3 regions of the Undibacterium sp. 5I2 genome follow, and region 2 is predicted to be linked to each of the others. Evidence: predicted binding sites of a transcription regulator. Region 2 holds the regulator's gene; each other region holds the start of a gene.
The links. The regulator LexA, encoded in region 2, represses DNA repair genes until DNA is damaged. The targets are predictions, from matches to a motif close to ACTGTATNNNNATACAGT.

Region 1: ruvA (Holliday junction branch migration protein RuvA) is a predicted target of LexA. The motif match lies at 1,224-1,241, and genes of this name have one in related genera.
Region 3: imuA (translesion DNA synthesis-associated protein ImuA) is a predicted target of LexA. The motif match lies at 2,619-2,636, and genes of this name have one in related genera.

Annotation. Positions count from the first base shown of each region.
Region 1 covers NZ_JASJVS010000011.1:35,418-43,562, reverse strand. The annotation lists gene purH (bifunctional phosphoribosylaminoimidazolecarboxamide formyltransferase/IMP cyclohydrolase) at 1-561, shown strand, start outside; gene ruvC (crossover junction endodeoxyribonuclease RuvC) at 613-1,155, shown strand; gene ruvA (Holliday junction branch migration protein RuvA) at 1,256-1,834, shown strand; gene ruvB (Holliday junction branch migration DNA helicase RuvB) at 1,842-2,894, shown strand; gene QN359_RS06070 (porin) at 2,972-4,015, opposite strand; gene QN359_RS06065 (porin) at 4,305-5,471, opposite strand; gene coq7 (2-polyprenyl-3-methyl-6-methoxy-1,4-benzoquinone monooxygenase) at 5,910-6,542, shown strand; gene QN359_RS06055 (putative Na+/H+ antiporter) at 6,555-7,817, opposite strand; gene QN359_RS06050 (UvrD-helicase domain-containing protein) at 7,860-8,145, opposite strand, start outside.
Region 2 covers NZ_JASJVS010000009.1:74,456-82,600, reverse strand. The annotation lists gene QN359_RS05515 (hypothetical protein) at 146-403, opposite strand; gene QN359_RS05510 (inorganic phosphate transporter) at 441-1,451, opposite strand; gene QN359_RS05505 (DUF47 domain-containing protein) at 1,568-2,194, opposite strand; gene QN359_RS05500 (replicative DNA helicase) at 2,309-3,697, opposite strand; gene rplI (50S ribosomal protein L9) at 3,873-4,325, opposite strand; gene rpsR (30S ribosomal protein S18) at 4,352-4,636, opposite strand; gene priB (primosomal replication protein N) at 4,646-4,945, opposite strand; gene rpsF (30S ribosomal protein S6) at 4,981-5,349, opposite strand; gene lexA (transcriptional repressor LexA) at 5,593-6,246, shown strand; gene lon (endopeptidase La) at 6,331-8,145, opposite strand, start outside.
Region 3 covers NZ_JASJVS010000094.1:839-8,203, reverse strand. The annotation lists gene QN359_RS18895 (helix-turn-helix domain-containing protein) at 1,099-1,374, opposite strand; gene QN359_RS18890 (hypothetical protein) at 2,144-2,371, opposite strand; gene imuA (translesion DNA synthesis-associated protein ImuA) at 2,671-3,369, shown strand; gene QN359_RS18880 (DNA polymerase Y family protein) at 3,375-4,856, shown strand; gene QN359_RS18875 (error-prone DNA polymerase) at 4,853-7,365, shown strand, end outside.

The DNA of each region.
Region 1 (8,145 bases), on a different contig from region 2:
TTGATCGCACCATCATTCAGCGCCGAAGCGAAGCAGATTTTCGCCGCCAAACAAAATGTTCGTTTGCTCGAAATTTCACTCGGTGACGGCCTCAATCAATACGATTTCAAACGCGTCGTCGGCGGCTTATTGGTACAAGCACCGGACGCTAAACATGTCACGCAAGAAGAATTACGCGTGGTCTCGAAGTTACAACCGACACCAACACAAATGGCCGATCTGATGTTCGCCTGGCGCGTGGCCAAGTATGTGAAATCGAATGCCATCGTTTTCTGCGGCAATGGCATGACCTTGGGCGTCGGTGCCGGCCAAATGAGTCGTATCGATTCCGCGCGCATCGCCGCGATCAAGGCCGACAATGCCGGTTTGAGCCTGACTGGTTCGGCCGTGGCGTCGGACGCCTTCTTCCCATTCCGTGACGGCCTCGACGTCGTCGTCGATGCCGGCGCGACGTGCGTGATTCATCCGGGTGGCTCGATGCGCGATCAAGAAGTCATCGATGCCGCCGACGAACGCGGCGTCGTCATGGTCTATACTGGTACACGTCACTTCCGCCATTAAACCCATGCCCGGCCGGCAGCCATCGCTGCCGGCCGGGCCGGACCAGCAGCAATGAAAATTCTCGGCATCGATCCCGGCTTACGTACCACCGGCTTCGGACTCATCGAACAGCATGGCAGCAAACTCAGTTACATTGCTTCCGGCACGATCAAAACCGCCGACGGCACGCTGCCGGAACGTTTGAAAACCATCTTGGCCGGCGTCTCTGAAATCGTACGCACTTACCGGCCCGATACCGCCGCCATCGAAAAAGTCTTCGTCAATGTCAATCCACAATCGACCCTGTTGCTCGGCCAAGCTCGTGGCGCGGCGATTTGCGCGCTGGTATCAGCCGACCTGTGTGTAGCCGAATACACGGCCTTGCAAGTCAAGAAAGGCGTGGTCGGTCAGGGCCGCGCCAGTAAAGAGCAAGTGCAGGAAATGGTGAAACGCCTGTTGCTGCTCTCCGGTACCCCCGGCAGCGATGCCGCCGATGCGCTGGCAGTGGCGATTTGTCATGCCCACAGTGGTGAAGCGCTGGCGATACTCGCCGCCTTTGCACCGGAATTGGCAAAAAAAGGCGTGCGCGTCAAAGCCGGCCGTTTGATCGGATAACACGGCAAGAACTGATGCAGAAAAGTCGGCACAGAAACTCGTCAAGCGCGCCGGAATCGTTTACTATCACTGCTTATGCATACAGTATGAAGGTCGTCTTATGATAGGTCGCATCGCAGGCATCCTGCTCGAAAAAAATCCGCCGCAATTGCTGATCGATTGTCATGGTGTCGGCTATGAAGTCGATGTTCCCATGAGTACCTTTTACAATCTGCCACCCAATGGTGAGAAAGTCACGCTGCTGACCCATCTGGCGATCCGCGAAGATGCCCACGTGCTGTTCGGTTTCGGCAGCGCCGAAGAACGCACCACCTTCCGCCAATTGATCAAGATCAGCGGCGTCGGTGCGCGCATGGCGCTGGCGATTTTATCGGGCATGTCGGTGGCCGACTTGGCGCAAGCGATTAGCCTGCAAGAAGCCGGGCGCTTGACGCGTGTGCCTGGTATCGGCAAAAAAACCGCCGAACGTCTGCTGCTCGAACTCAAAGGCAAGCTCGGTGCCGACCTCTTCAGCAAACCGAGCGGCAGCGCCGGCGACCACAGCCCCGATATTCTCAATGCCCTGCTGGCACTCGGGTATTCCGACAAAGAAGCGACGCTGGCGATGAAGTCGGTCACGGCCGGCAGCGGCGTGTCAGACGGCATCAAACTCGCGCTCAAAGCGCTCTCGAAAGCGTGATGTTGCGATGAGCATACAAACCGAAAACCTGTTTTCCGAAGTCAGCGAAACCCGCATCATCGCCGCCACCCCCAGCTCATCGACCGAAGAAGCGGTAGAACGCGCGCTGCGACCGAAGCAACTCGATGAATACGTAGGCCAAGAAAAAATCCGCGCCCAGCTGGAAATTTTCATCACCGCCGCGCGCCAGCGCGGCGAAGCGCTCGACCATACCCTGTTGTTCGGTCCGCCTGGGCTAGGCAAAACCACGCTGGCACACATCATCGCGCGCGAGATGGGGGTCAGTCTGCGCCAGACTTCTGGCCCGGTACTCGAGCGCGCCGGCGATCTGGCCGCCCTGCTGACCAATCTGGAAGCCAATGATGTCTTGTTCATCGATGAAATTCACCGGCTCTCCCCGGTAGTCGAAGAAATTCTGTATCCGGCTTTGGAAGACTATCAAATCGATATCATGATCGGCGAAGGACCGGCGGCGCGCTCGGTGAAACTCGATTTGCAACCGTTTACCTTGGTCGGCGCCACCACCCGCGCCGGCATGCTGACCAATCCGCTGCGCGACCGCTTCGGCATCGTCGCTCGCTTGGAATTTTATACCACCGAACAATTGACGCGTATCGTCATCCGCTCGGCCGCCCTGCTCAAAGCACCGATCGATCAAGAGGGTGCGCACGAGATCGCGCAACGCGCACGCGGCACCCCGCGTATCGCCAACCGCTTGTTGCGGCGCGTGCGCGACTATGCCGAAGTCAAAGGCAATGGCGCAATCAGCAAAGCGATCGCCGATGCGGCGCTGTGCATGCTCGATGTCGACCAGGTCGGTTTTGATCTGATGGATAGAAAACTGCTCGAAGCGATTTTGTTCAAATTCGGCGGTGGCCCGGTCGGGCTAGATAATGTCGCCGCGGCCATCGGCGAAGAGCGCGATACCATCGAAGACGTGCTCGAACCCTACCTGATCCAGCAAGGCTACCTGCAGCGCACGCCACGCGGCCGTATCGCCACGGCGCTGGCATACAGCCACTTCGGCCTGCCGCCACCCGGTGGCGAACCGCCCGGCTGAAGCAGCAAACAAAAAAAAAGCACCCGAAGGTGCTTTTTTTATACTCTGTTCAACAGCAAGCTTGCGCTTGCCGGTGATTAGAATGCGTGACGGATACCGACGTTGACCATCGAATCAGTCAAGCCCAAGCCAGATGCCAGACCGCCGGCATTGACGCCAGCATCGTTCGCTACGCGCGAAACGGATGTGTAGACATTAGTACGCTTCGACAAAGAATGTGTGTAACCGAGAGCCAATTGTGTGCTCTTGTTGGCTGTAGTCACAACATCGTTCTTTACGCCAGTAACCGAAGCAACAACCGCACCGGCTGCGCTGACTGGTACTGTGACGCCCAAGCTCCACAGTTTGTAGGCTGTTTTGTTGTCGTCAGAAGAAACTTTACCGTAGGAAGCAGCAGCTTTGGCGACAACGAAGTCATAAGTTGCACCGGCGAAAACATGCTTGATTACATTGTTGGCGACGCCAACTGCAGCAACATCTTCAGCATGGTAAGCAACAGTAGCGTACAAAGGACCCGCTGCGTACGAACCGGAAGCACCGATACCGCGGCCTTTAGTTGCATCACCAGCGGCTTCGCCGAAAGTGTAAGCAGCCGAACCTGTGAAACCGCTCAGGTTAGTTGTCGTGTAGTTGATGGTGTTAGTCGAACGTGGGTTGGTTGCGAAGAACAAGTTACCCAAGCCGGTTGCGCTGGTGCTTTGATGCGCAGTGCCGCCGATGATACCTGTGCTGAACGGGTCGATGGAATCGACTGCATCAAACATAGGCTTGTTTTGACGACCGAGTTGTACGGCACCGAAGTTACCGGACAAACCAACCCAAGCAGCGCGACCGAATGCCAGACCGCCTTGAGCGGAAGCACCTGTGTCAGCATTGACGCCCATTTCCAATTTGAAATTTGCTTTCAAACCGTTGCCCAGATCTTCGGAACCTTTGAAACCGAGACGCGAACCCGATTGCACACCGCTATCGAGCGAGAAAGTTTTGCCGGCACCGTTGCCGCCGTTGTTTTCACCTTGCAAAGCCATGTCCAGTACACCGTACACGGTCACGTTGGATTGGGCTTGAGCGGCACCTGAGATGGCAGCCAGAACGGACAAAGCGATCAGTGTTTTTTTCATATATTTCTCCAAAGGATATCGATTTAATTTTAACTACAGTAAGCACGAAACGCGCAGATCAGATACAGATGTGAGCAAGAAACGCGTTGATACTTGAAAACTACAAATTCTGCGTGATAAGAACTAAACGTATTTGACCAAAAATGCGCCCCTAGCACCAAGTGAAATCGACAGTTTTGGCCGTTTACAGGCTGATATTGTCGCAAATTAGCAACAAAAGTTGCCTTTATACAATTAAAAAAGCTGCCCGCAGGCAGCTTTTTTTTCCAAGCGAAATACAGGGCAATGCTTAGAATGAATGCAAAACACCAAGTGCTGTACGGGTGGCAGAACTATTTCCAGCGGCAATGATACCGAGTGACAAGGCCGTGTCTTGCGCATTGCTCGAACCGGCTTTAGCGTAGGTTAAGGATGCATAGGCGATGGTGCGTTTGCTCAGAGCATACTTGCCGAGCACGATGTATTGGTCTGCTTTGCCATCAAGCAAACCGTTCATGTCGCCCGACCGTTTGGTGCCGTAGTAAGCGCCGGTAATCGTTGCTTGCGGCGTGAAAGCGTAATCAACCCCCAGGCCGGTGACGGCGATCTTACGTTTATCGGCATTCAAAGCCAGGGTTGCGCTGACCGGAATCAGAATGGCACCGTCGATTTTGTTGTGCGAATAGGTTGCGCGCAAAGTAACACCCGGCACCACCATGTATTTCAAACCAGCAGCCCAACCAGCCAACTCCGAAGTACCGGTGACGTCTTTCAGCTTAGCATACGACAAGGCCGCGCCATTGACGCCATCGGTGAAGAAACCGGACAAACCGGCATAGCTGCTGGCACCGGTATCGCCGGCTTTTTCACCGAAGCCATACATGGCGGCGGCACCGAAGCCGGACATGTTTTGGAATGGAGAAACGTATTTGATCGAATTATTTTGACGCAAAGCCGTGCCGCCTTGGTTAGTACCGAAGCCCCCGAACAAGGAACCGGCATTCAAGGCACTAAACATCACGTTCGGGTTGCTGCCGGCATGCGCCAGGCTGATCGGATCGGCCAAACCGACCGAATCCACGCCGAGAATATTGTTGCGACCCATGGTCACCGTACCGAAGTTGCCCGACAAACCAACCCAGGCGAGGCGATCGAACAAGGATGTGCCGTTGCCGCCTTGAGTAAACGAATTACCACCGAAACCAGCACCGCCTACGCCGGTATCATTGGCCAGCGTGCCTTCCAAATTGAAAATGGCTTTCATGCCGCCGCCAAGATCTTCGCTGCCTTTGAAGCCCCAACGCGAAGTCAGCAACTGACCGGCATCGAGCGTGACCTTGCTGCCGCCGGTCGCGGTTTGATTGGTGTTGTACATCGTTGCCGCATCGATGATGCCATAGACGGTAACACTCGATTGAGCCGATGCAGTGGCTGCACAAGCGCTCAGTACAGCCAAGGCGATAAGTGATTTGTTCATTGTCATGTCTCCAAATTTATTGTGATATCCGGCGAAAGAAGCGGCTCTAGGTGGCGGCTTTAATTTGTCACGGTCTTGCAAAAAAACTTCAAAACCTGTTGATTCAGAAGTTAAAACTGATTGAACCAAACTCCTTGCGTTTCAGCAAAGATAATTTGCGCACGATCGTTTCTAAATGTCAGATGCGTCGCTTAACAGCAACAATGCAGGTGATTTACGTGCTTTTAAGCAAATTAAATTTCCAGAAAGTGGCTTCTGACCAAATACTTTAATTTATCAAAAGACAATTTTTTGCTTTACAAACGCGATGCATGGAAGCACGCAGTATCAATCGCCACGAAATTGACTTGAAACAAGTTTTATTGCGCCTGCACAAAATACTACCAGCGCTGAAGTGTTTTACAATAGCCACTCCATCGATCACGCCTCCACACTGCCATGCCCTTCGCCAGACTAGACCGCTTCATCCTCACTGTAGACCGCGCTTTACGTACCGTGACGGCGCAGGCACACAGTGCGCGGCCCTATCCGGCGCAGCTCTGTGCGGCCGATCAACTAAATGATGCCCAGCAGCGCCACAGCGCGGCGCTGATGCGTATCAATCATGTCGGAGAAATTTGCGCGCAGGCGCTATACGATGCGCAAAGCGCGTTTTCGCACACGCCGCAAGTGGCGCAGCAATTGCAGCATTCGTGTCGGGAAGAAGAAGATCATCTGGCCTGGACGGCGGAACGGCTCAAGGAATTGAATTCGCATACCAGCTTCATGAACCCACTCTGGTATGCCGGGGCCTATGCCTGCGGCGTCATCGCAGCACGCTGCGGCGACGCCGCCAGCTTAGGCTTTGTGGTGGAAACCGAACGTCAAGTCGAAGCCCATTTGGCCGGGCATTTGCACGACTTGCCGCCAGCAGACCTGCGCTCGCGCGCGATTGTCGAGCAAATGCGCCTCGATGAAGTAGCCCATGGTGCGGCGGCGGCGGCGCTCGGTGCCAGCAGCATGCCGACAGCCGTGCGCTTGGCGATGCAGGCGATGTCGAAAGTGATGACCGGCACCGCTTATTACATTTAACAGAATACCTATTTAAAAGATAATAAAAAAGAACGCCGCGACGGCGGTCGGCACCAGCGCAGCCAGTAATAAGCCCAAGGGGCTGATCGCTTGTTCATCGAAGCAGTCTTTTAAAATCGCATAGCCGGCCGGATTCGGCGCATTGGCGATCACGGTCAAGCCGCCGCCGCTGACGGCACCGGCTACCAAGGCGTATTTGGCACCGTCCGAAAGCCCCTCGACCAGTGAGCCTAGGTAAGTCAGTGCGGCATTATCGGTCACTGCCGTGAGCGAGAGGGCACCAAAAAACAGCACGGTCTGATTGAGGCCGGCCAAAATCGGTTGCAACCACCACTGTTGCATACCGCCCAACACCACCAAACCAGCCAGAAAAAACGCCACCAGCAAGCCTTCGCGCAGCATCAAGCTATCTTGAAAGCGTTGATAGGCATTGGTAAAGCCGAGGAACAGTAAAAACAAACCGAGAAACATCACTGGGTAATGGGCGAACCACACGGTCGCGGCCAGGAAGCCGAAGTGAATCGCCACCACCGTCAAGGGTACGGCACTACCCGGCTCATCGGCTGCGGGTGTTGGCAGGCGCAGCAAGTCACGCTGGAACCACAGCGTGGCGAGCAAACCATTGACGAACACGGCACAAGCGGCTTTCCAACCGAAGGTGCTGCTCATGAAAGCCATATCCCAGCCCCATTTTTCCGCCACCATCAAGACCGGTGGTGCGGCGAACGGTGTCAACACGCCGCCGATGGAGACATTGACGAACAAAACGCCTAGCGTCAGGTATTTCATGCGGTTGGAAATATCTTTGGTGTAAAAGCGTTGGCGCAACATCAGCGCCGCCAAGGTCATCGCCGCCGGCTCGGTGATGAAGGAGCCGAGCAAGGGTACCAGGGTCAGACACAGAAAATAACTCGATAATTGCGTTTGCACTGGCAAGACGATAGCGATCCGCGACACCAGTTGCTGCACCGCCCACAATACCGGACGCGTGCCGGCCATCACCAGAATCACGAACACAAACAAGGGTTCGGTAAAATTCTGCCCTTCCAGATACTCAATCGCCTGCGCCTGATTCGATAACAAGGCGATGAAGCCGACCAGTACGAAGGCCCAAAAGCCGAACACCACTTCCACTTCGCCGAGCAAATGCCAGAGCCCGGCGTGGCGCGAGGAACGGTGCGCGAGGTGGAGAAAATATTTGGTCGAAAAAGTGTGCAGCACTGCCAGTCCGAATAAACCGGCACCTATGTATTGCAGCAATTGCTCTGTTACCATCGTTACTTCCTTTATATCAGTCCGGAACAGCGTGCTGGCCGGCTATATTTTCTCGAGTTTGGCAATGCTCAGGTCGAGCAACTTCATGCCGAATTTTCCAAAATTAATGTGGGCCCGTGCATTGCTGCCGCTGCCCTCTATATTCACGATCACACCCTCGCCAAATTTCGGATGTGACACACCCTGACCGCTGCGCCAGCCATGTCCGGCGGCCGGTGCCTGTATGGCTTGGGCCAGCCGGTTGGCCGCCTCATTACCATTGTCATCCCACGCCGACTTCTTGCTGTTACCGAACCAAGAGGGCTGAATTTTCGGGGTCAACCACTTC
Region 2 (8,145 bases):
GGCCTTCAGAGGCTGTCGCAAAAGGGTTTTCAGTCGGTATCATTACTCTAACGGCAGACATGTCACTCCCCGTGCTCTCGCCTCGTCATTCCTGCGTAGGCAGGAATCGAGTGGCACCTTAGTGCCTTCAGGGTGGGAGGGTCGATCAAGGGCACTTTTTTTTCTGTTCAATCAACACGTCATGCTGCGCCTGAGCAGCACAGATATCACAGATATAAAGGGCGCGTACGCGCCACTGGGTTGCCGCCTGCGCGACAATGAGGAATTGGGCGAATGGGTGGGCGCGCAATCGACCTGACTTGTGGGTAATGATCAGGCTTTTGCGACAGCCTCTTTTGGCCGGTGAGCGACGAAGGAGCGACCCGATGGGAGGGATGCCAACCCCTTCCAGAGTCTTTTCCATCGTCGCTTGCGACGATCCATTTAGTTGTTCGACTGACTTACAAAATCTGCTTACCGATCCACCAAGCGATGGCGGCAACAAATGCCGCTGCCGGTATCGTCAAAATCCAAGCCCAAACAATATTACCAGCCACCCCCCAGCGCACGGCTGACATTTTTTGCGCCGAACCGACGCCGACGATGGCACCGGTAATGGTATGCGTGGTCGACACCGGTACACCGAGCGCCGTCGCCAAAAACAGTGTGATGGCACCACCGGTTTCGGCACAGAAGCCGCCTACCGGTTTGAGCTTAGTGATCTTTTGCCCCATGGTTTTGACGATGCGCCAACCACCGAACAAGGTTCCGAAGCCGATCGCCGAATAGCATGACAAAATCACCCACCAAGGCGGCATGCTATCCTGCGCACTCGAATAGCCTCCGGCGATCAGCAGCATCCAGATTATCCCCATGGTTTTCTGTGCATCATTACCACCATGCCCGAGGCTGTACATCGAAGCCGATACCAGTTGCAAGCGCCGGAACCACTTATCCACCTTGGCCGGCGTCGAGCGCACGAACAGCCAAGACACAATCAGCATCATCAGCGAACCCAACAGATACCCAAGCAAGGGCGAGAGCACGATGAAACTGATAGTCCACATCAAGCCGGAAGAAATCAAGGCACCGGTACCAGCTTTGGCAACCGCGGCACCGACCAAACCACCGATCAAAGCATGCGAAGAGGAAGAAGGAATACCGAAGTACCAGGTCACTAAATTCCAGAATACAGCACCGACGAGCGCGCCGAAAATCACATAGTGATCGATGATAGCCGGATCAATGGTACCTTTGCCGATGGTGGAGGCGACTTTAAGCTGAAAAAAGAAAATGGCGATGATATTAAACACAGCCGCCATGGCTACTGCCGTCTGCGGTTTGAGAACGCCGGTCGAGACGACGGTGGCGATGGCATTGGCGGCATCATGAAAGCCGTTCATAAAATCAAACAGCAAGGCCAGCACCACCAGCGCGGCGACGACGTAAATGCTGATTTGTATGGTATGCATGAAATGCTCTCTACTATTTATACTGTTACCGCCGACCCGATAAACGGCGTAGCGGCAAACACATTGATCATTCGCTGGCTAGGTGGAGCACCGCTCGCCTGCGAGGCACGGCCTAATCAGGCGTTTTCGACGATGATGCCTTCGATAATGTTGGCGACATCTTCACAACGATCGGTCACAGTTTCGAGAATTTCATAAATCGCTTTTAACTTGATCAGATTGCGCACGTCCGGTTCATCACGGAATAATTTCGACATCGCCGCACGCATGACATGATCGGCATCCGATTCAAGACGGTCGATTTCTTCGCAGATCGTCAGAATTTCGCGCGAATTATCCATATTATGCAGCAAGCCGACTGCAGACTTCACCTTCTCCGCACACGCCAGGCACAACTCGGCCAAACGCTTGGCTTCCGGGGTGATCTCACGGATATCGTAGAGCGAGATAGTTTGCGCCGCATCTTCGAGCAAATCGAGAATGTCATCCATGCGCGTGATGAGTTGATGAATGTCATCGCGATCAAGCGGCGTGATGAATGTTTTATGCAACAATTCAATCGTTTGATAGGTTACGGTATCGGCCTGCTTTTCCAGACTTTCAATCGCGTGAACCCGAATTTCGAGATCATCAAAATTCGTCATCAAGGCCAGCATTTCTTTCGAACCTTTGACGCAGAGCTCTGCATGTTGGTTAAAGAGTTCAAAGAATTTGCCTTCGGTAGGCATGAAGCGTCCAAACATTTTTTTCTCACTGAAAATAAAAATCTAATTGACCCATCCCCGTCGTACTGAGTATGAGTAGGTGGCCGTGGCCACCCAGAACTGCTGCTTATTTGTACGGCCTATTTCTACTATTTATTCGTTATCACCATACACCGACAGCGAACCGACGTAATTATCAAATTTCGTGTATTCACCGAGGAAGGTCAAACGCACACTGCCGATCGGTCCGTTACGCTGCTTACCGATGATAATTTCGGCCGTGCCTTTGTCGGGCGAATCAGGGTTGTACACCTGATCACGGTAAATAAACATGATCACGTCGGCATCTTGCTCAATCGCGCCCGATTCACGCAAATCCGACATCACCGGACGCTTATTCGGACGCTGCTCGAGCGAACGGTTAAGCTGCGACAAGGCAATCACCGGGCAATTCAATTCTTTCGCCAAGCCCTTCAAGTTACGGGAAATTTCTGAAATTTCGGTGGCACGGTTTTCACCGGCAGAATTGGCCGACATCAATTGCAAGTAATCGACAATGATCAAACCAAGCTTGCCGCACTGACGCGCCAAGCGGCGTGAACGGGCGCGCAACTCGATCGAGCTCAAGGCCGGTGTTTCATCGATATACAACTGGGCATCGTTCATTTTTTGTATCGCATGGGTCAGACGCGGCCAATCTTCATCGCTGAGCTTGCCTACCCGCAAACGACTCTGATCGAGCCGACCAACCGAACCGAGCATACGCATGGCCAACTGCGCCCCGCCCATTTCCATCGAAAACACGGCAACCGGCAAGCCGCTCTCGATCGCGACATGTTCACCGATATTGAGCGAAAACGCGGTCTTACCCATAGATGGTCGACCGGCAACAATAACGAGATCGCCTGGCTGCAAGCCTGAGGTCATTTTATCCAAATCGGCAAAGCCGGTTGGCACCCCAGTGATATCGTTTTGATTATCGCGGTTATACAATTCATCAATCCGTTCGACCACCTGCGTGAGCAGCGGTTGAATCGCTTGAAAGCCTTGGGCACCACGCGAACCTTCTTCGGCAATCGCAAAAATTTTTGATTCGGCTTCATCGAGCATTTGCTTGACTTCTTTGCCTTGCGGATTGAATGCATTGCCGGCGATTTCATCGGAAACCGTGATGAGCTTACGTAAAATTCCGCGATCACGCACGATTTCAGCGTAACGGCGGATATTTGCGGCTGAGGGCGTATTTTGCGCCAATGCATTAAGGTAACTGAGCCCGCCAACATCATCGGCTTTGCCCACGCTGCTGAGCGCCTCAAAGACTGTGATCACGTCAGCTGGACGAGAAGAATTGATGAGCTTGATCATGCATTGAAAAATAATGCGGTGATCATAGCGATAGAAATCTTCCTCTCTGATGAAGTCAGCAATACGATCCCAAGCAGCATTATCAAGTAACAGGCCGCCAAGAACAGATTGCTCTGCTTCTATGGAGTGAGGAGGGACGCGAATAGCGTCAAGTTGCGGATCAGAAGCGGCTTTCATGGCGCGCATTATACCTGCTAAATCATGTTACAAAACGATTACATACGAGGAGAACGCTGAGAGTTTATTTTAAACAACAATGCAAACAGGCATCGAAATGGTATAAATAATTTCTAGCGCACATGAAAAAAGCCGGGTCATCCCCGGCTTTTTTTGTTACTTCACTTTACAGCAATTATGCGTGCTCGCCAACTACTGTTACGGTGATGTTCACAACGACGTCTGTGTGCAATGCAACAGCTACCGCGTGATCGCCCGTTGTTTTCAACGGACCTTGTGGCAAACGCACTTGCGATTTTTCAACTACGCAAGCTTGCTTAGCCAAGGCTTCAGCGATATCAGAGTTCGTGACAGAACCGAACAAACGGCCATCCACGCCAGCTTTTTGGGAAATCTGAACGGTAGAACCTTCCAGTTTTTCGCCTTGAGCTTGAGCTGCTGCCAATTTGATTGCTGCAGCTTTTTCGAGTTCAGCGCGCTTCGCTTCGAATTCGGCGATCGCTGCTGTTGTCGCACGGCGAGCCATGCGTTGTGGGATCAGGAAGTTACGTGCATAACCATCTTTAACACGAACTACATCACCGAGGTTGCCGAGATTAACGACTTTATCCATCAGAATAACTTGCATATTTTTCTCCTATACCTTGCCGTCAATTACGCTGTGTGCAGATCAGTGTATGGCAACAACGCTAAGTAGCGTGCGCGCTTGATCGCCGTGTCAACTTGACGTTGGTACAAAGCTTTCGTACCAGTCAAACGTGCTGGCATGATTTTGCCGTTTTCTTGCACGAAATCTTTCAAGGTGTCGATATCTTTGTAATCAACTTTTTCTACATGTGCTGCTGTGAAGCGGCAGAATTTTTTGCGCTTGAACAAAGGGTTTTGTTGCTGACGCTTTTGCTTCAGTTTGCTTTTATCAAATTTTTTACCGAATGCCATTTTTGGCTCCTAATCTAGTAAATTGGTCCCGATTTCATTGATGTGAAACACGAGACTTTTGCTGTTGCGATTTTTGCGTGCTAAAAAACCAGTGAAAACCATCTCTACTTCCATCGGCAAGCTGGCGAACTGTGCTGAAATTTGCCCTGCGGCTTGCGCAGTCATTTCAAATTCGACCAATCTCTCGATGTTGGCTTCGACCTGCCGGGAACTGTGCATCAAAGTAGCAGATGCGATCGGTATACCGGCTGGGGTGTAGCGCAACGGCGATTTCTCTATGATGCGCGCAACAACTTGGAGGTGATTCACTCTTTTTTCAGACGACCTTCTTCAAATCAAACGAATTAAGCAGCCGGGGCTTCGACGCGCGAAGCTTTTGCTGCGTCTTCTTTCTGAACCGCTTTCATCATTGGCGATGGAGTGATTTCAGCTTTTTTCAGTTTGACTGTCAGGTGACGCAGAACCGCATCATTGAATTTGAATGCTGTTTCCAGCTCAAGCAATGTTTCTGCATCGCACTCAATGTTCATGCAAACATAGTGTGCTTTAGCCAATTTTTGTATCATGTAAGCCAATTGACGACGGCCCCAATCTTCAACGCGGTGAACCTGACCACCACGTGCAACAACGCTGGCTTTGTAACGTTCGATCATTGCAGGCACTTGCTCGCTCTGATCGGGATGTACGATAAATACGATTTCATAATGACGCATATATTCTCCTTGTGGACAATAAAATAGCCTGCCTCGGCGTCAAGACGAGTGCAGGAAGAGGAAAGCCAACAAGTGTAACCCAGTTTTTCATTTCATTCAATCACTTCCCTCACTTGTCGACTACGGAACAGAGATTGACGGCCGCTAAGGCAAACAAAGCAGAATTTCCTTGCACATAATGCGACACTGTATAAAAATACAGACTGTTCATATATACAGCGCAATTACGTGCGCCGCCACCTCATGCTTAAGCTGACCGCCCGCCAGGAACAAATCCTAAATCTGATCAAAGACGCGATCCACAATACCGGATTCCCCCCGACCCGCGCCGAAATCGCCAATGAGCTCGGGTTTCGCTCGACCAATGCCGCCGAAGAGCATTTGCAAGCACTGGCACGCAAAGGTGTGATCGAAATCGCCGCCGGCACCTCGCGCGGCATTCGCCTGCTTGAATCAGCCTTGTCCAGCCACATTACCGGCGCACACTTCGCCGTGCCGGCGGCGCTGCTGCAGCTCAGCGTACCCCTGGTCGGGCGCGTCGCCGCCGGCTCACCGATACTCGCCAGCGAGCACATCGAAGCCAGCTATCAACTCGATCCGGCCTTATTCTCTGCCAAGCCCGATTTTTTACTCAAGGTACGCGGCATGTCGATGCGCGACGCCGGCATCCTCGACGGCGATCTGCTGGCAGTTAAAAAATCAGATCAAGCGCGCAATGGCCAGATCATCGTCGCCCGCCTCGGTGATGATGTTACCGTCAAACGTTACAAAAAGACCGGTAATTGCATAGAATTGATCCCGGAAAACCCCGATTATTCGACCATCCGCATCGATGACCAGGAACAGGATTTTTCGCTCGAAGGCTTGGCCGTCGGCCTGATGCGCAATTGGGTGTGATCTGCAGCTGATCGGTACGCCGTTTGGTGCCAAAAAAAATGCCCGCGCAGTACACTGCGCGGGCATTTTTTATTCAAGTAAGGCTCAGTGCTTGACCACGGTGAGATCAACCACCGGCTCAACCACTGCAGCTGCAGCGGCAACAGCCACCGCCGCCACCAGTTCAGGCTCGGGCAATTCCTGCGGCATACGCTCGAGTGCGATTTCCAACACCTTATCAATCCAGCGCACCGGAATGATTTCGAGTTTGTTTTTCACATTATCGGGAATCTCGGTCAAGTCCTTGGCATTTTCTTCTGGTATCAAGACGGTTTTGATGCCGCCGCGATGTGCCGCCAGTAACTTCTCTTTCAAGCCACCAATCGGTAAAACCTCACCACGCAAAGTGATTTCACCCGTCATGGCGACATCGGCCCGTACCGGAATACCGGTAAACACCGAGACCAAGGCAGTGGTCATCGCAATACCGGCCGAGGGACCATCTTTCGGCGTCGCGCCTTCAGGAACGTGAATGTGAATATCGCTTTTCTCAAACACATCCGCCTTGATGCCGAGGCGCTTGGCGCGGCTACGCACGACCGTGCGCGCAGCTTCAATCGACTCTTTCATAACATCCCCGAGGGTGCCGGTGCGTATCACGCCACCCTTACCCGGCATGGCCACGGCTTCTATCGTCAGCAAATCGCCGCCGACTTCAGTCCAAGCCAAACCAACCACTTGACCAACTTGATTGTCCTTGACCGCTACGCCGAAGTCATAGCGACGCACGCCCAAGTACTTGTCGAGATTCTTAGAATTGATCGTGGCTTTCTTTTCGGTCTTCTTGAGCAGCAACATCTTGACGACCTTACGGCAAATCTTGGAAATTTCTCGTTCCAAGGCGCGCACACCGGCTTCACGCGTGTAATACCGAATGATGTCGCGAATCGCGCTTTCCGCAATGCTGATCTCCGCTTCTTTCAAACCATTGTTTTTGATTTGTTTTTGCAGTAAATAACGTTGTGCAATGCTGGTCTTTTCATCTTCCGTGTAGCCGGACAAACGAATCACTTCCATCCGATCGAGCAGCGCCGGCGGGATATTGTAAGAATTCGAGGTTGCCACAAACATGACATCAGAGAGATCGAAATCGACTTCGATGTAATGATCGGAAAATGTATGATTCTGTTCAGGATCGAGCACTTCCAACAGCGCCGATGAAGGATCACCACGGAAATCGGCGCCCATCTTATCGACTTCATCGAGCAAGAACAATGGATTACGCACACCGACCTTCGCCAGGCTTTGCAAAATCTTGCCTGGCATGGAGCCGATGTAAGTGCGCCGATGACCGCGAATTTCCGCTTCATCACGCACCCCACCCAAGGCCATGCGCACGAACTTACGATTGGTCGCGCGGGCGATCGATTGCCCCAGCGAAGTCTTACCGACGCCAGGAGGCCCCACCAAGCACAATATCGGTGCTTTGAGTTTGTCTACGCGTTGTTGGACTGCGAGATACTCAAGAATGCGCTCTTTGACCTTATCGAGGCCGTAATGCTCATCCTCGAGCACTTTCTCGGCATTGGTCAGATCATTATTAACCTTGGATTTCTTTTTCCATGGCAAGGCGACGATGGTATCGATGTAATTGCGCACCACCGTGGCTTCGGCCGACATCGGCGACATCATCTTGAGTTTCTTCAACTCGTTCATGGCTTTGTCGCGCGCTTCTTTCGGCATTTTGGCGGCAACGATTTTCTTTTCGAGTTCATCGATATCGGCACCGTCTTCGCCTTCGCCCAACTCTTTCTGTATCGCTTTGACTTGCTCGTTGAGGTAATACTCGCGCTGCGATTTTTCCATCTGGCGCTTGACGCGACCACGGATGCGTTTTTCTACCTGCAGAATATCGAGTTC
Region 3 (7,365 bases), on a different contig from region 2:
ATAGTTCCAGACGATGCAGGTCGTCGGGTGCGCCAACACTCTCACTTCTTACTGCTGTGGGGATGGTCGCGCCAACGACCCCACATCAGTCTCACTTGTCAGGCACTGACCTCTATTCCAGAGTTCAGTTGCCGGTACCGCTCGGTGCACGTAAAGGTGCTCGCCGAGCGATGATGGGCGGGAGAGCTGCAATTCTCTCGACCCACTCTTTATTGTGAAGTTTGTTGTGAAATTCGTGCGACCACCAGAAACACCGCCGCTATAAGCCGTGAGGCGAAATGCGGTAGGTTGGCAAACGAAAAATCGAGTAACCAGCCTCGACCTCCTGAACGATCCAGCGTAAGTTGGACGGGAGTGCTTGACACGAGTGATGTCGGCGGACGAAAGTCGCCGCTGTCTGAAAAAATGCCGTAAGACGCCTGGAGAGTCGTCCAGGGAAGACAGTCCACCACCGGAAGGTGGGGTAGCAGAGAGCTTATGCGTGTAATAGTCGGAAACTACGCTGAGGGAACTCAGGTAGGGCACCGGCTTTCAAGAGGTGCATAAAGTGTGTGATGTAAAAGTCCAGGTAGACGTACAAATAAACAAGGATGAGGTCTTCGGGACATTCTCCCATCCGCGGGCGCCCAAAAGCGTCGGTAGCTGAAAACTACGTTTGTTTGATTTCGTGCCGCACACGTTATGCGCTGTTCATCGTCGTTTTGTCTAAGTGGGTGACCTGTCGTGGATACTTATTTTGTTCAGGGTGGAAACCTGCATATAAAAAATAAGGATGCACTATGGTTAAGCGGTGATACCAGTCAATTTAGTTGAGCTTTCCTCTGCATGGGCATGTGGAGGCGAGTTAGCGAATCTGCTACTGGGAAACACCACCGGATAATATAGCCTTACAAGTGAAATGATGTGCCTGGAAGGTTTGGCGACCGACCAGGAGGTGATGTGACATGGGGTGCTTTGGCGAGTACTCCGTGTAATACAAGTAGATGAAGGCTAGATGTTTAGCATGAATATTGATTCACGGGGCCGACTTCGGTCGGCCCCTCCTTTGGGTGTTGAATTAGCGATACACGAGCGGAAAGTGATAAGTAAGTTAGAAATTCATAGGTTGCGGCGAGCTATAATTTGGTCGGCCTTGGTTGGACGGCCTCGACGACGTGGACTTGATGCTTGCGATGGTGAAGCTGCTGTTAAAGGTGCCGTTGCTTGCTGCTTCTGGTTCAACCAGTGTTGCACATCGGCTGGCCGGAAACGGATTAAACGACCGAGTTTGACGACGGGAGGTAAGTCTCCGCCTGTGGCGTGACGGTTATAAATCGTTTGTTCGGCAATGCCGAGTGCTAAAGCTAAAGTTTTAGGAGAAAGAAGTGCTTCCATGGGAATGGTTCCGTTGTTAGCAGTCACATGACTGCTAAACGTATAGGCACCAGTTACCAGGATTTACTTTGATCTGGCGGGCGGCGGAATTTCTGCTGCAAATTTGCTGCACTTGAGTGGGTAAATTCCGGTATAATGCGGTAAGTCAGGGTATGGCATGCCATTGATTTTATTGAATATTTTGGTTTTAAGCCCCTCTAGTTTTGGGCTCATAACCCGAAGGTCGTAGGTTCAAATCCTGCCCCCGCAACCAAGAATACTGATCCGTTGATTTTCCTTGTGAAGATCAGCGGATTTTTTATTTTCCAGATGCCATTTCAGTGCCTTGAGGTTTGCATGGGTTTGGCAAGGTTCCTGAGTTTAAGACCGGCTGTCACGACGCGTTTTTATCAGATGTGCAGGTAAAACCTCGGCGCTCAGAGCGCTGTCGCGAAAGCCTGATAGGCACTTTTTTTACCTAAAACACCGCATGCCTCGTCGCTCCCGTATGATTTTAGCGGGAATCCAGAAGTCTGTCGGACTTAGGGAATCGATTACTCCTAAGCCCGACAGACCCCTAATGTCGTTTTTAGCACTAAAAACGTCATCATTTCTGGCATTTAAAGCTAACCACGAACGTCGCTGGATTCCTGCCAAAAGCGCGCAGGAACGACGCGGCAAAGCCCCCGTAGCCTAAGGAAGCGCAAATTTAATCCAAGCGGTTTGCCCGCCGCCACTGAGGCGCACTGCTGCGTTGTCTTAACTCACAAGCCACATCAGGGCTGCCTGTTCACCACTTGGCTTTGGATAAAATAATCAGCCATTTCTTACAAAATAAAATTTCCAGATGGCCGGCTTGTATACCCGTAGAACAATCAAACAGCGGATTGACTGAGTAATAGCGTTGGCGAAAATCACGGCAAACGAAAATTTCGCGGCGACCCAGCCGCAGCATGAAGGAGTTTGGTGTCAGTTGCAGGCTCATACGCGTATCAACAGTCGGTTCGAAGTGTGTCATGGAATACTCCAGATCAGAAAAAGGAAGAATAACTTGGTCAAGGACATCCTTGAGCAGCGCTCTTCGTTCGTCCATGAAGCGACTTTAACACAAAATACTGTATAAACAATCAGTAGTTATATTTTTGTCGCACATTCACGACAAGCCCCACTTTTTCCTTTGCTCCGCTCCTTATGCTGCGCGGAAAGGAACTCTTGCGGCGAAAAAAATCTTTTATGGGCTTGGATTTTTCAAGATAGGACAATATACTGTATATTCAATCAGTATTTTTTATCACTCGCGACGATCCCCTCCCCATCATGCCTTTGCTTTCGACCATCTCTGCCAGCGCCCCTACCATGGAAGCAATTCATCCGGCCTTGTGGCGCGCTTCGCAAGTCGCGCGGGCCGACCGGCCCAGTATAGACAGCGGTCATCTGGCGTTGAACCGAGAACTCGCCGGCGGTTGGCCGCTGGGGCAAATCAATGAAATTTTGCTTGACCAAAGCGGCACGGCAGAATTGCGTTTGCTCGCGCCGGCCCTGCGGCAAGCAGGGCCGCGGCCACTGGCCTTGTTATGCCCACCCTACGTACCACAAGCCTCAGGCTGGTGCGAACGACAACCGAACCGACAATTGCTGTGGATACGCAGCCAAACCCAAGCCGATGGACTATGGGCGGCCGAACAAATTTTGCGGCATGGCAGTTGTGCGGTACTGTTGTTATGGCAAACGCAGATACGTCACGAAGCCTTGCGCCGACTGCAGCTCGCCGCCAACACTTCCGACACCTTGTTTTGTCTGATCCGCCCCGCTTCCGCCGCACAACAGCCCTCGCCTGCACCGCTACGTATTCGGGTGAGTAATATGAGCTTTGGTTTGCAACTACGCATACTCAAGCGCCGCGGTGCTGTACACGAGATACCGATTCCCCTGTATTTACCCGATCATCCGTATCTGGCGGCCGGCTTGAACACGCCGCGCAGCACCATTCAACAAGTGCAACTACAGAGAGGGTGAGGCCAATGGAAATGTGGATCGCCCTACACTTTCGAGCGCTGGAATTGGAAGTATTTATACCGCACTGGCAGCATCGCGCAGCACTCTTCGGCCACGTCGTATTAGCACAGCAAAGCGTTACTGCCTGTTCGGCCAGCGCGGCAGAGGCCGGCATCGTGCCCGGCATGCGTAGCGGCGCAGTACAAATGCTTATGCCGACGGCAAAAATCTTCGAGCAAGATATGCACAAGCAAGCAGCGGCGCTGCTGGCAGCCGCAAGCGCCCTCTTACAATACACGCCACAAGTCAGTCTGATCGATGCCGACAGACTGGTGCTCAATGTCGGGGCCAGCTTGCGCTTGTTCGGCGGTTTGCCAGCCTTGCGCCGCCGCATCCGCGCCACCATGGCCGCACTCGGCTACCAAGTCAGCCTGGGCTGCGCACCGCATGCCAAAGCCGCCTGCTTGTTGGCACTCGATGCCACGCGCCAAGGCCGCGCCGGGCAACTTTGCTTGCAAACAGCGCGACTAGCGCGCCGGCTCGACCGCTTACCCGTGACATTACTGGACAGCGCCCACACTTGGCGCGACTTATTGCATGGCTTAGGCTGCTACTGTTTGCGCGAGCTGCGCGCCTTGCCGCGCCCCGGTTTGCAACGACGCTGCGGTCTGGCCTTCATGGCTGAACTCGATCTGGTTTACGCAGCAACGGCAACGGCCCCGATCTGGATTCTTATTCCTGACGAATTTGAAGCGCGACTGGAATTGCCGGAACGTTTGGATAGCAGTGATTTATTACTCAAACATTGCCAAAGTTTATTGGCACAATTGCATGGCTGGCTGGCGGCACACCGCCTGAGCGCGTTAATGCTACGTCTATCTCTGTCCCATGAGCGTGGGCGCAATGCCATTCCCGCCAGCATACTCGATATCAGCTTGCCGGCCGGAGCACAAGAAAAGCAATTGCTGGCATTGCTACATGAAAAACTCCATCGCTTCGACTTCATTGCACCGGTCATTGCGTTACAACTGACGGTACCACGAACCCAAGCCGCGGCACCACAGAGTGCCTCCCTGTTTGCCGAGCCGGGCGGGCAGCCCGAAGATCATCACCATTTACTGGCTTTATTGAGCACTCGTCTTGGTGCCGATCAGGTATTGCAGGCCGCCCCCTTGGCTGATCATCGTCCCGACCTCGCCAATCGTTGGATTTCCGCGCTGGAAAAAGCCCCGTCCAAGCTGCTGCCGACGCCCACTTTACTACGCCCAGCTTGGTTGTTGGCAACGGCAGCACCCTTACAAGTGCGTCAACACCGGCCCTACTTCACTTCGCCACTGAATATTATTTCAGCGCCGGAAAGAATCGAGGCCGCTTGGTGGAGCGAGCAAACCGAGCTGCGCGACTATTTCATCGCCGTCAGTGCCAGCCATGTGCGCTACTGGATTTATCGCCCGCGCAGTGGCACTGCAGCACAGGCCAGTTGGCTGCTGCACGGGGTATTCGGATGACGGCAGACAGCGACAGCACCCGCTTGCCCGACTATGCAGAATTATTCTGTCTGTCGAATTTCACTTTCCTGCATGGGGCATCCCATCCGGAAGAATTGGTACAACGCGCCGCCCAACTCGATTATCGTGCCCTGGCCATCACCGATGAATGCTCGCTGGCTGGCGTGGTGCGCGCCCATGATGAAGCGAAATTACAAGGTTTGCCGTATATCTTGGGCAGCCATTTCAAATTGAGCGCGCCACAAGGAACGCTGACCTTGCTCGCACTGGCCTGTAACCGCGAAGGATATGGCAACTTATCTGAACTGATCACGCTGGCACGCAGTCGCTGCGGCAAAGGCAGCTACTTGCTCACACCGGAAGATTTCACCATGCCGCCGCCCGATTATGCGCATTTGCGCGGCTTGCCCGACTGTTTGCTGATTTTGGTACCGGCCTATCCCTTGCAAGCCGAGCTGCTGGCCGTACAAGCGGCGTGGCTGGCACACAGCTTCGGCCCACGCGCGCGGCTCGGTCTGACGCTGCTCATGCAAGCGGCCGACGCCTTTCAAGAACAACACATTGAACATATCGCCGAACGCTACGGCTTGGCGGTAGTGGCACTGGGACAGGTCTGCATGCATCTGCGTTCGCGCAAACCTTTGCAAGACAGTTTGACCGCGATCCGCCTCGGCACGCCAGTCGAACAATGCGGTTATCAATTGGCTGCCAATGCCGAGCAACATCTGCGCTCACGCTTACGGCTGGCTAATCTCTACCCGCCTGCCGCACTGGCAGAAAGCTTGGTGGTCGCCGCGCTGTGTCATTTTTCGCTGGATGAATTGCGCTATGAATACCCGCAAGAAGTGGTGCCGGATGGCTTGACCGCCGCCACCCATCTGCGCCATGAAGTCTATCGCGGTGCGCAACGACGTTACCCACATGGCGTGGCCGACGAAATTACCCGACAAATCGAGCACGAACTCGACATCATCAATGATCTGGCCTATGAAGCTTATTTCTTGACCGTGCATGACATCGTGCGCTTCGCGCGCCATCGCGGTATTTTATGCCAAGGACGCGGTTCGGCTGCCAATTCCGTGGTGTGTTATTGCCTGCACATCACCGAGGTCGATCCTAGCGTGCAGACGCTGTTGTTCGAACGCTTCATTTCCCGAGAGCGCGGCGAACCGCCCGATATCGATGTCGATTTCGAACATCAGCGGCGCGAAGAAGTGATTCAATATATTTACCAAAAGTATGGACATCATCGTGCCGCGCTGACCGCCGCCATCCATACTTACCGGCCGCGCGGTGCCGTGCGTGAAGTCGGCAAAGCGCTCGGGGTTGATGCCGCCATCATCGAGGCCGTGGCCAAATCTTTACATTGGTTCGACAGCACAGCCGATTTGCTCACCCAAATGGCAAGCTGCGGCGTGGACAGCGAATCGCGCTTGGCACGGCAATGGGCTGCCTTGGCGACACAATTACTCCGCTTTCCCAGACATTTATCGCAGCATAGCGGCGGCTTTGTGATCGCGCGCGGCAAGTTGTCGCGATTGGTACCGATAGAAAATGCAGCGATGAAAGATCGCCGCGTCATCCAGTGGGATAAGGACGATCTCGAATCCTTAGGCATACTGAAAATCGATATCCTCGCCCTCGGCATGCTCTCAGCCTTGCAGCGCGCCCTCACGCTAATGGCTGGTCTGCCCGGCAAACCACGCAGCATGCAAGCGATTCCGCGTGAAGATGCCGCCACCTATGCCATGATCTGTCGCGCCGATACGGTCGGGGTATTTCAAATTGAATCGCGGGCGCAGATGAGCATGTTGCCCCGCTTGCGACCGCAAAAATTCTACGACCTCGTAGTACAAGTAGCGATTGTCCGCCCGGGACCGATACAAGGCGGCATGGTGCATCCGTATCTGCGCCGCCGTCAGGGTTTGGAAGCCATCGAAACCCAACACGATCCGGCCATGCAAAAGGCGCTGGGGCGCACCCTGGGCGTACCGATTTTTCAAGAACAAGTGATGCAAATTGCCATGTTAGCTGCCAATTTCACGGCCGGTGAAGCCGATGGCTTACGTCGTGCCATGGCTGCTTGGAAGCGTAAAGGTGGCCTGGACAGCTATCGCGAGCGTATTATTGACGGCATGCTGGCCAATCAGTATTCACGCGCATTTGCCGAAGGCATATTCGAGCAAATGAAAGGCTTCGGTGAGTACGGCTTTCCAGAAAGCCATTCGGCCAGTTTTGCGATTTTGGCCTACCTCAGCAGTTGGATCAAATGTCACGAGCCGGCGGTGTTTTTGTGTGCGCTGCTCAATTCCCAACCTATGGGGTTTTATTTGCCGGCGCAATTGATACAAGATGCGCGCCGCCATCAGGTACAAGTCGATGCCATTGATGTCCTGTGTAGCGAATGGGATTCAAGCCTGGAAAACACCGCTACCGGCAGCCCATCGGTAAGGCTAGGACTGTCACTGCTGAGCGGCATGCCTGCGACGAGCGCGCGACGCATCATGGT